4 regions of the Variovorax sp. J31P207 genome follow, and region 1 is predicted to be linked to each of the others. Evidence: predicted binding sites of a transcription regulator. Region 1 holds the regulator's gene; each other region holds the start of a gene.
What was found. The regulator sigma-54, encoded in region 1, starts transcription at its own class of promoters, with help from an activator protein. The targets are predictions, from matches to a motif close to TGGCANGNAANCTGCTTT.
Positions count from the first base shown of each region.

Region 1 (2,154 bases):
CAGCAGGCTGCCGCGGCCGGCCGGAAACGGGTTGAACAGCCGCAGCTCGAGGTTCGGCGTCGCGGCCAGCGCGAGCAGCAGCTCGTCCTCGCCGGAGGTGTAGAGGTCGTCCATCAGCAGCCGCACGCGCACGCCGCGCAGCGCCGCGTCGCGCAGGGCGCGCAGGAAGTAGCGGCCGGTCTCGTCGTTCTCGATCTGGTAGTACTGGACGTCGAGCGTGCGCTCGGCGCGGCGTGCGAGCTGCAAGCGGGTGTCGAGCGCGAAATCGCCGCCGGGCATGAGCCGGAAACCACTCAGCTCCGGGTCGGGCGAGGAGGCCTTGGCGATCCGGCCCAGCGTGGTCTCGGCGGAGGCCGCGATCGCGCTCGAGGGCTGGCGCTCGAAGTCGGCCGGCAGCATCGCGCAGCCGCTGGCCAGCAGCGTCGTCGCCGCCAGGGCCAGGCCGAGCCGCCACCAGCGCGCCAGCAGGCCCGGGCCGTGAAGCATCGCTAGAGGGCCTTGCGCAGATTGGCCGGCGCGATGCGCAGGGCCTCGCGGTACTTCGCCACCGTGCGGCGCGCGCATTCGATCCCCTGCTCCTTGAGCATCTCGGAGATCTGGCTGTCGGACAGCGGCTTCTTCAGGTCTTCGGCGCTCACGAACTGCTTGATCAGCGCCCGCACCGCGGTGCTGGAGGCGTTGCCCCCGGTCTCGGTGCCGAGCGCCGAGCCGAAGAAGTACTTGAGCTCGACCGTGCCGTAGGGCGTCGCCATGTACTTGGCGGTGGTCACGCGGCTGATGGTGGATTCGTGCAGCCCGAGTTCGTCGGCGATCTCGCGCAGCACCAGCGGCCGCATCGCGAGCTCGCCGTGCACGAAGAAGCTCTTCTGCCGTTCGACGATCGCGTTCGACACCCGCAGGATGGTGTCGAAGCGCTGCTGGATGTTCTTGATGAACCAGCGCGCCTCCTGCAGCCGCTGCGACAGCGCCTGGCTGCCCTCGCCCTTGTGCTGCTTGAGCGCGCCGGCGTAGATGTCGTGCACCCGCAGCCGCGGCATGACCTCGGGGTTGAGCATGACGCGGAACCTGGTGTGGGTGCCGTTGCCGATGCGCGTCACGATCACGTCGGGTATCACCACGTTGCGCTCGACGTCGACGAAGCGGCGGCCCGGCTTGGGCTCGAGCCGGGCGATCAGCTGCAGCGCCGCGCGGACCTCTTCCTCGTTGCTGCGCGTGAGCGTCGCCAGCCGCTTGAAGTCGCGCCGCGCGAGCAGCTCCATCGGCTGCTTGCAGATCGCGATCGCGGTCATGCGCACCTGCGCCTCGTCGGCGTCCTCGTCGGGCTGCGCCAGGGCGCGCAGCTGGATCGTCAGGCACTCGCCCAGGTTGCGCGCGCCGACACCGGCCGGCTCCAGGCTCTGCAGCAGGCCGAGCGCGACCTGGAAGTGATGCACCAGGTCGTCGAACTGGTCGTTGTCGTCGCCGGCCAGGCCCGAGGCCAGCGCCGGCAGCGAATCCTCGAGGTAGCCGTCGTCGTTGAGCGATTCGATCAGGAAGCGCAGCGCCGCGCGGTCGGTCTCGCTGAGCCGCAGGCCCAGCGCCTGGCGGTGCAGGAAGGACTGCAGCGACTCCTGGCTGCGCGCCAGCTCGGTGGCATCGGTGCGCTCGTCGTCGCCCAGGTTGTTGGTGCGCGCGGGCGCATCGCTGCCCCACTCGCTGTCGTCGGGCGCCATGTCGACCGTGCCGTCGCCCTCCCAGTCGGGCTCGCCGTCGACCGCGTCCAGGGTGGCGGGCTCGGCAACGTCGGCGGCCACCGCGACCTCGGCGGCGGGCGCCGAGGGGCCGGGCGTGAAGTCGCCATCGCCGTCGCCGCTGAATTCGGCCTGGCGATCTTCGTCGCGCACCGGCGCATCGGCGGTATCGAGGCCGAATTCCTCGCGCGCGGCTTCCTCGGCCGTGCGTTCGAGGAACGGGTTGTCGTCGAGCATCTGCTCAACCTCCTGGCTCAACTCGAGCGTGGAGAGCTGCAGAAGCCGGATCGACTGCTGCAGCTGCGGCGTGAGCGCCAGGTGCTGGGAGACGCGAAGCGAAAGCCCCTGCTTCATCGAGATTGGGCTCCTACATCCGGAAGTGCTCGCCCAGGTACACGCGTCGTACCTCGGCGTTGTCGACGAT
Region 1 is NZ_JASZYN010000001.1:1,004,863-1,007,016, reverse strand. Features, by position in the region: gene QTI68_RS04740 (phospholipase D family protein) at 1-486, opposite strand, end outside; gene QTI68_RS04735 (RNA polymerase factor sigma-54) at 489-2,084, opposite strand; gene lptB (LPS export ABC transporter ATP-binding protein) at 2,098-2,154, opposite strand, start outside.

Region 2 (2,154 bases), on a different contig from region 1:
GGAACCGCGCCGGGAACTCCGAGCGCCGGGCGGCGCGCGAAATCGTGATGGTGCCGGTCTCCAGCGGCTCGCGCAGGGCCTCCAGCGCGGCGCGCGAGAACTCGGGGAACTCGTCCAGGAACAAGACGCCATGGTGCGCCAGCGAGATCTCGCCCGGCCGCGGCGGCGACCCGCCGCCCACCATCGCCACCGCGCTGGCCGTGTGGTGCGGGCTGGCGGTCGGCCGCCGCATCCATTGCCCGGTCTCGAAGCGCCCGCCCAGGCTGGCGACCGCCGCGCTCTCCAGCGCTTCGTCCACGCTCATCGCCGGCAGCAGCCCGGCGAAGCGCTGGGCCAGCATCGACTTGCCCGAGCCGGGCGGGCCCACCATCAGCAGGCTGTGGCCGCCGGCCGCGGCGATCTCCAGCGCCCGCTTGGCGCCCGCGTGTCCCTTGACGTCGCCCAGGTCCGGCGGGCGCGAGGCCGGGCCGGGCGGCGCCGCCAGCACGCGGGCCCAGCCTTCGCCGTCGCCGGCGGCGTCGAGGGCCGGCGGCACGGCGTCGGCCGGCAGGAACTGACGCACCACGTCCAGCAGGTGGCGGGCCCCATAGACCTCGGCATCCGGCACCAGCGCGGCCTCTTGCGCACTCTCGGCGGGCAGCACCAGCCGCGCGCCGATGCCGCGCAGGTGCAGGGCCAGCGCCATGGCCAGTGCACCACGCACGGGCCGCAACTGCCCCGACAAGGAGAGTTCGCCGGCGAATTCATGGCCGGCCAGCCGCGCGGCCTCGATCTGGCCGCTGGCCGCCAGGATGCCGAGGGCGATCGGGAGGTCGAAGCGGCCTGAATCCTTCGGCAGGTCGGCCGGCGCCAGGTTGACCGTGATGCGCTTGTTGGTCGGGAAGTCGAGCCCGGAATTCTGGATCGCGCACCGGACCCGCTCGCGGGCTTCCTTGACCTCGACGTCGACCAGCCCGACCAGCGTGAAACTGGGCAAACCGTTCGCCAGATGCACCTCAACCGTGACTTCTGCGGCTTCGAGGCCCAGCAAAGCGCGGCTCTGCACCAAACACAGACTCATTTCGCTCCCTTTCACCAAGATGGTGCGTGCCATCTCTTTGTTCTTGATTGTGACCAAGTGCATCGGGCGTCAAACCCTGCCTCCTCGGGAGGATGCGCTTTGGCACGCTCCCTGCTTTGAGAAGGATTCCTAACCACTTTTCAAAACACGAGGAGTCCGCTCGATGATGCACCGTAAATCCGTCCAGATCCTGGCTTTGGGCGCGCTCGCCGCCCTGCCGATGCTCGCCAGCGCGCAGGCTGCGGCCGACGCGGCTGCCGCACCGGCGCCGAATCTCACGGGCAACGTCGCGCTGACCACCAACTACAAGTTCCGTGGCCAGGACCAGGACGTCATCGGCAACAACGGCCTTGCCAAGACCAGCTGGTTCAAGCCAGCCATCCAGGGCGGCATCGACTATGCCTTCGGGGACAGCGGCTTCTATGTCGGCAACTGGAACTCCAGCGTCAACTGGCTGACCGGCAACTCGGTCGAGATGGACTTCTACGGCGGCTACAAATTCAAGGGCGGCCCGATCGACTGGGACGTCGGCGTCTATCAGTACTACTACCCCGGCAACACCTCGGGCAACACCACCGAGATCTACGGCGCGGGCACCTGGTCCGACGAGAGGTTCGGCGCCTTCACTGCCAAGTACTCCTGGACCGTCTCCAACGACTACTTCAACTACGCCGGCCACCAGCGTGGCTCGGGCCTGGATGGCCAGAACACCGGCTACCTGAACCTGGCGTACACGAAGGAGATCGTGCCCAAGCTGACCTTCAAGACGGCCATCGGCTACACCTTCTTCACCAGCGACATCAAGAGCCTGGGCTACAAGGACTACCTGGACTACAACGTGGGCGTGTCCTACGACTTCGGCAGCGGCCTGGCCCTGGCCGGCTCGGTGCAGGGGGGCAACAACCAGAGCGCCTTCAACCTGATCGCCTCGCCGGGCATCCCCACGGGCACGGTCTTCGGACCGATCGGCCAGACCACCTTCTCGCCGAATGTGACGCGGTTCATCGTCACGTTGACCAAGACGCTCTAGTCATAGAAGGCGTGGCCCGGGGCTGCGCCGTCCCTTTCATCCGCAGGAGAAACATCATGAAGCT
Region 2 is NZ_JASZYN010000003.1:137,027-139,180, forward strand. Features, by position in the region: gene QTI68_RS11730 (YifB family Mg chelatase-like AAA ATPase) at 1-1,060, opposite strand, end outside; gene QTI68_RS11735 (TorF family putative porin) at 1,227-2,090, shown strand; gene glnK (P-II family nitrogen regulator) at 2,147-2,154, shown strand, end outside.
Region 2: QTI68_RS11735 (TorF family putative porin) is a predicted target of sigma-54. The motif match lies at 1,161-1,178, and genes of this name have one in related genera.

Region 3 (2,154 bases), on a different contig from region 1:
CGCCATGCGGAAGCGCGTGACTTCCTGCATCTTGAGGTCGATGTAGGCATCGATGTACGAGTCGGTGAACACGCCGCCCTTGGTCAGGAAGGCACGGTCCTTGTCGAGGTACTCGAGCGCCTGGTCGAGGCTGTGGCAGACGGTCGGGATCAGCGCGTCTTCTTCCGGCGGCAGGTGGTACAGATCCTTGCTGGCGGCTTCGCCCGGATGGATCTTGTTCTCGACGCCGTCGAGGCCGGCCATCAGCAGCGCCGCGAAGCCCAGGTACGGGTTCATCAGCGGGTCCGGGAAGCGGGCTTCGACGCGGCGGCCCTTCGGGTTCGCCACGAACGGGATGCGGATCGAGGCCGAGCGGTTCTTGGCCGAATAGGCCAGCTTGACCGGGGCTTCGAAGCCGGGCACCAGGCGCTTGTAGCTGTTGGTGCCGGGGTTCGTGATGGCGTTCAGCGCGCGGGCGTGCTTGATGATGCCGCCGATGTAGTGCAGCGCGAAGTCGCTCAGGCCGGCGTAGCCGTCGCCTGCGAACAGGTTCTTGCCGTCCTTCCAGACCGACTGGTGCACGTGCATGCCCGAGCCGTTGTCGCCGACGATCGGCTTCGGCATGAAGGTGGCCGTCTTGCCGTAGGCGTGGGCCACGTTGTGGATCACGTACTTCTGCAACTGGACCCAGTCGGCGCGCTGGATCAGCGTGCTGAACTTGGTGCCGAGCTCCATCTGGCCGGCGTTGGCCACTTCATGGTGATGCACTTCGACCGGGATGCCCAGCGATTCGAGCACCAGGCACATCTCGGAGCGCATGTCCTGGAAGCTGTCGACCGGGGGCACCGGGAAGTAGCCGCCCTTGACCGCGGGACGGTGGCCGGTGTTGCCGTGCTCGAATTCCTTGCCGGTGTTCCAGGCGGCTTCTTCGGACTCGATCTTCACGAAGCAGCCGGACATGTCGTTCGACCAGCGCACGCCGTCGAAGACGAAGAATTCGGGTTCCGGTCCGAAGAAGGCGGTGTCGCCGAGGCCCGAGGCCTTCATGTAGGCTTCGGCGCGCTTGGCCAGCGAGCGCGGGTCGCGTTCGTAGGGCTTGCCGTCCGACGGATCGACCACGTCGCAGGTCAGGATCATCGTCGTTTCTTCGAAGAACGGATCGATGTTGGCCGTGTTCGGATCGGGCATGAGCTGCATGTCCGACGCTTCGATGCCCTTCCAACCGGCGATCGAGGAGCCATCGAATGCGTGGCCCGAAGTGAACTTGTCTTCATCGAACGCGGAAACCGGCACGGTCACGTGCTGTTCCTTGCCGCGGGTGTCGGTGAAGCGGAAATCGACGAACTTGACCTCGTTTTCCTTCACGAGTTTGAGTACGTCGGCGACGGTCTTGGCCATCAGGTTCTCCTTGGTATGGACAGGGGGTTGGAAGTACGGGAATTCAGGATGCAGTTTCTATGCCATTGTCACAGCGGCCGGGAGCGCCTCGGCGCCCCGGGGAACCCCCAAAACAAGGCAAGTTGTAACCAAACTGGTGCGTCGTGCGTTAACGCACCATTTCGGGGCCCAGCCGCGCATCAAAGCCGTGCAGGCCGGCCAGCAGCTGGCCGTAGGCGGCTTCGACCCGGCTCGCGTCGCCCTTGACGCCGAGCTCGATGTGGCGTCCGTGCTGCGGGTGGTCGACGCTCGGCAGGCTGAACACCTTGATGCCGGGATGGTCGCGCTCGACCGCCTGCATGAGCGGCGTCAGGGTCGCCTCCATGGCGCCGTAGACGATCACCGATTTTTCGCCGGCGCGGCCGCGCGCGAACAGCCCGGCGTAGCGGCCGTCGAGCACCGATTCGATCATCGGCCAGGCCATCACCGGGAAGCCGGGCACGAAGTGGACGTCGCCGACGCTGAAGCCGGGGATCTTGTTGTAGGTGTTGGGAATGATCTTGGCGCCGAGCGGGAACACGCCCATGTTCAGGCGGTGGACGTTGTCCGGGCGGTCCGGCTCGTAGACCGTGCCCTGCTCGCGCGCCGTGTCCTGCATGCGTTCCCGGATCAGTGCCTCGGCTTCGGGATGCAGCGCCAGCGGCACGCCCAGGGCGGCCGCCGCGCACTGGCGCGTGTGGTCGTCGGGCGTGGCGCCGATGCCACCGGTCGAGAACACGATGTCGCCCGACGCGAAGG
Region 3 is NZ_JASZYN010000009.1:98,654-100,807, forward strand. Features, by position in the region: gene glnA (type I glutamate--ammonia ligase) at 1-1,377, opposite strand, end outside; gene QTI68_RS27505 (competence/damage-inducible protein A) at 1,526-2,154, opposite strand, start outside.
Region 3: glnA (type I glutamate--ammonia ligase) is a predicted target of sigma-54. The motif match lies at 1,425-1,442, and genes of this name have one in related genera.

Region 4 (2,154 bases), 420 kb from region 1:
GGTCGCTGGTGGCGCCCGTGAACGCGCCCTTGACGTGGCCGAACAATTCGCTTTCGACCAGTGTCTCGGGCAGGGCCGCGCAGTTGAGGCTGATCATGGGCCGCGCCGCACGCGGGGACCCGGCATGGATCGCCTCCGCGACCAGTTCCTTGCCGACGCCGGTCTCGCCCTGGATCAACACCGACAGCTCGCTGGCCGCCACGGTCTCGATGTCGGCGACGAGCCGGCGCATGGCCGTGCTGCGGCCGATCAGCTCGCGGGCCCGCGGCGCCGCGGCGAGCCGGTAGCCCTCGGCGCGCAGGCTCTCGAGCGCCACGCGGTTCTCCAGCTGCTCGATGCGGCCGGCGACGGTGACGATGCCGGCCGCCAGGTTGGCGAACAGCTGCAGCGCCGCCAGGTCGCCGCGCGAAAAGCGATCGGGCTGCAGCGCGTCGAGCGTGAGCAAGCCCCAGATCCGTTGATTGAGCTGGATCGGGCAGCCCGCGCAGTCGTGCACGGGGAGGTCGCCATGCAGGCCCTCGACCAGGCCGTCGTAGGGGTCTGGCAGCGCGCTGTCGGAAGGAAAGCGCAAGGGCCCGGCGGCCCCCACCAGCGCCGCGAAGCGCGGGTGCTCCGCGATGCGAAAACGACGGCCCAGCGTGTCGCGGCTCAAGCCGTCGACCGCCAGCGGCCGCAAGCTGCCATCCTCGAGCCGAAGCAGCGCCGCGGCATCGCAGGGCAGCAGCAGGCGCAGCGACTGCAGCAGGCGGCGATAAAGCTCCTCGGCGGGCAGGCCGGAGCCCAGGTCCGCGACCAGCGGCGCGACTGCCTCAAGCAGCTTGTCGGGAGTCATCTGGACACGGTGATGGGTCATATCGACACGATTTTCGTCAGGTCATAACGACACTGTCAACGCCAAGCCGTTGATTTTGCTCGGGCCCGCGCCTGGAACGGAGATTGCGATGAACAAGGCATCCATCTGAACTCCAGGAGCCTTTTCCGTGCTGACCCCGCAACAGAAATCCATCGTCACCGCCACCGTGCCACTGCTCGAAACCGGCGGCGAGGCGCTGACCACCCACTTCTACCGGATCATGCTCGCCGAGCATCCCGAAGTGCGGCCGCTGTTCAACCAGGCCCACCAGGCGAGCGGCGATCAGCCGCGCGCGCTGGCCAACGGCGTGCTGATGTACGCCAAGAACATCGACCGGCTGGAAGCGCTCGGCGATCTGGCCGGCCAGATCGTCAACAAGCACGTCGCGCTGCAGGTGCTGCCCGAGCACTACCCGATCGTCGGCGCCTGCCTGCTGCGTGCGATCCGCGAGGTGCTCGGTGCCGAGATCGCCACCGACGAGGTGATCGCCGCCTGGGCGGCCGCCTACGGGCAACTGGCCGACATCCTGATCGGTGCCGAGAAGCAGGCCTACGACGAGCGGGCCGATGCGCCCGGCGGCTGGCGCGGTGCCCGGCCCTTCGTCGTCGTGCGCAAGGAAGTCGAGAGCGAGGAGATCAACTCCTTCTACCTCGCGCCGGCCGACGGCGGCGCGATCCTCGACTTCAAGCCGGGCCAGTACATCGGCCTGCGGCTGGTGGTCGACGGCAACGAGATCCGCCGCAACTACTCGCTGTCGGCGGCGCCGAACGGCAAGACCTACCGCATCAGCGTCAAGCGCGAAACCGGCGGCCTGGCATCGAACCACCTGCACGACGGAGTCGCCGAGGGCAGCACGGTCGAGCTGTTCCCGCCGGCGGGCGCCTTCACGCTGGAGCCGGGCGAACGGCCTCTCGTGCTGATCAGCGGCGGCGTCGGCATCACGCCGACGCTGGCGATGCTCGAGGCCGCGCTGAAGACCTCGCGCGCGGTCCACTTCATCCACTGCGCGCGCACGCGCGGCGCGCATGCCTTCCGCCATGCCATCGATGCGCTGGCCCACAAGCATCCGCAGCTCGCGCGCTTCTACTGCTACGACGAAGTGAGCGAAGGAGCGGCCGAAGCCGATGCGCCGCATGCGGTCGGCCGCCTCGACGCGCAGAAGCTCGCGCAGTGGCTGCCGGCGACACGCGACATCGATGCGTACTTTCTCGGACCGAAGCCCTTCATGCAGCAGGTGAAGAGCGCGCTGCGCACGCTCGGCGTGCCGGATCGGCAGGCGCGCTACGAGTTCTTCGGGCCGG
Region 4 is NZ_JASZYN010000001.1:588,340-590,493, forward strand. Features, by position in the region: gene norR (nitric oxide reductase transcriptional regulator NorR) at 1-832, opposite strand, end outside; gene hmpA (NO-inducible flavohemoprotein) at 981-2,154, shown strand, end outside; gene QTI68_RS02845 (LysR family transcriptional regulator) at 2,135-2,154, opposite strand, start outside.
Region 4: hmpA (NO-inducible flavohemoprotein) is a predicted target of sigma-54. The motif match lies at 926-943, and genes of this name have one in related genera.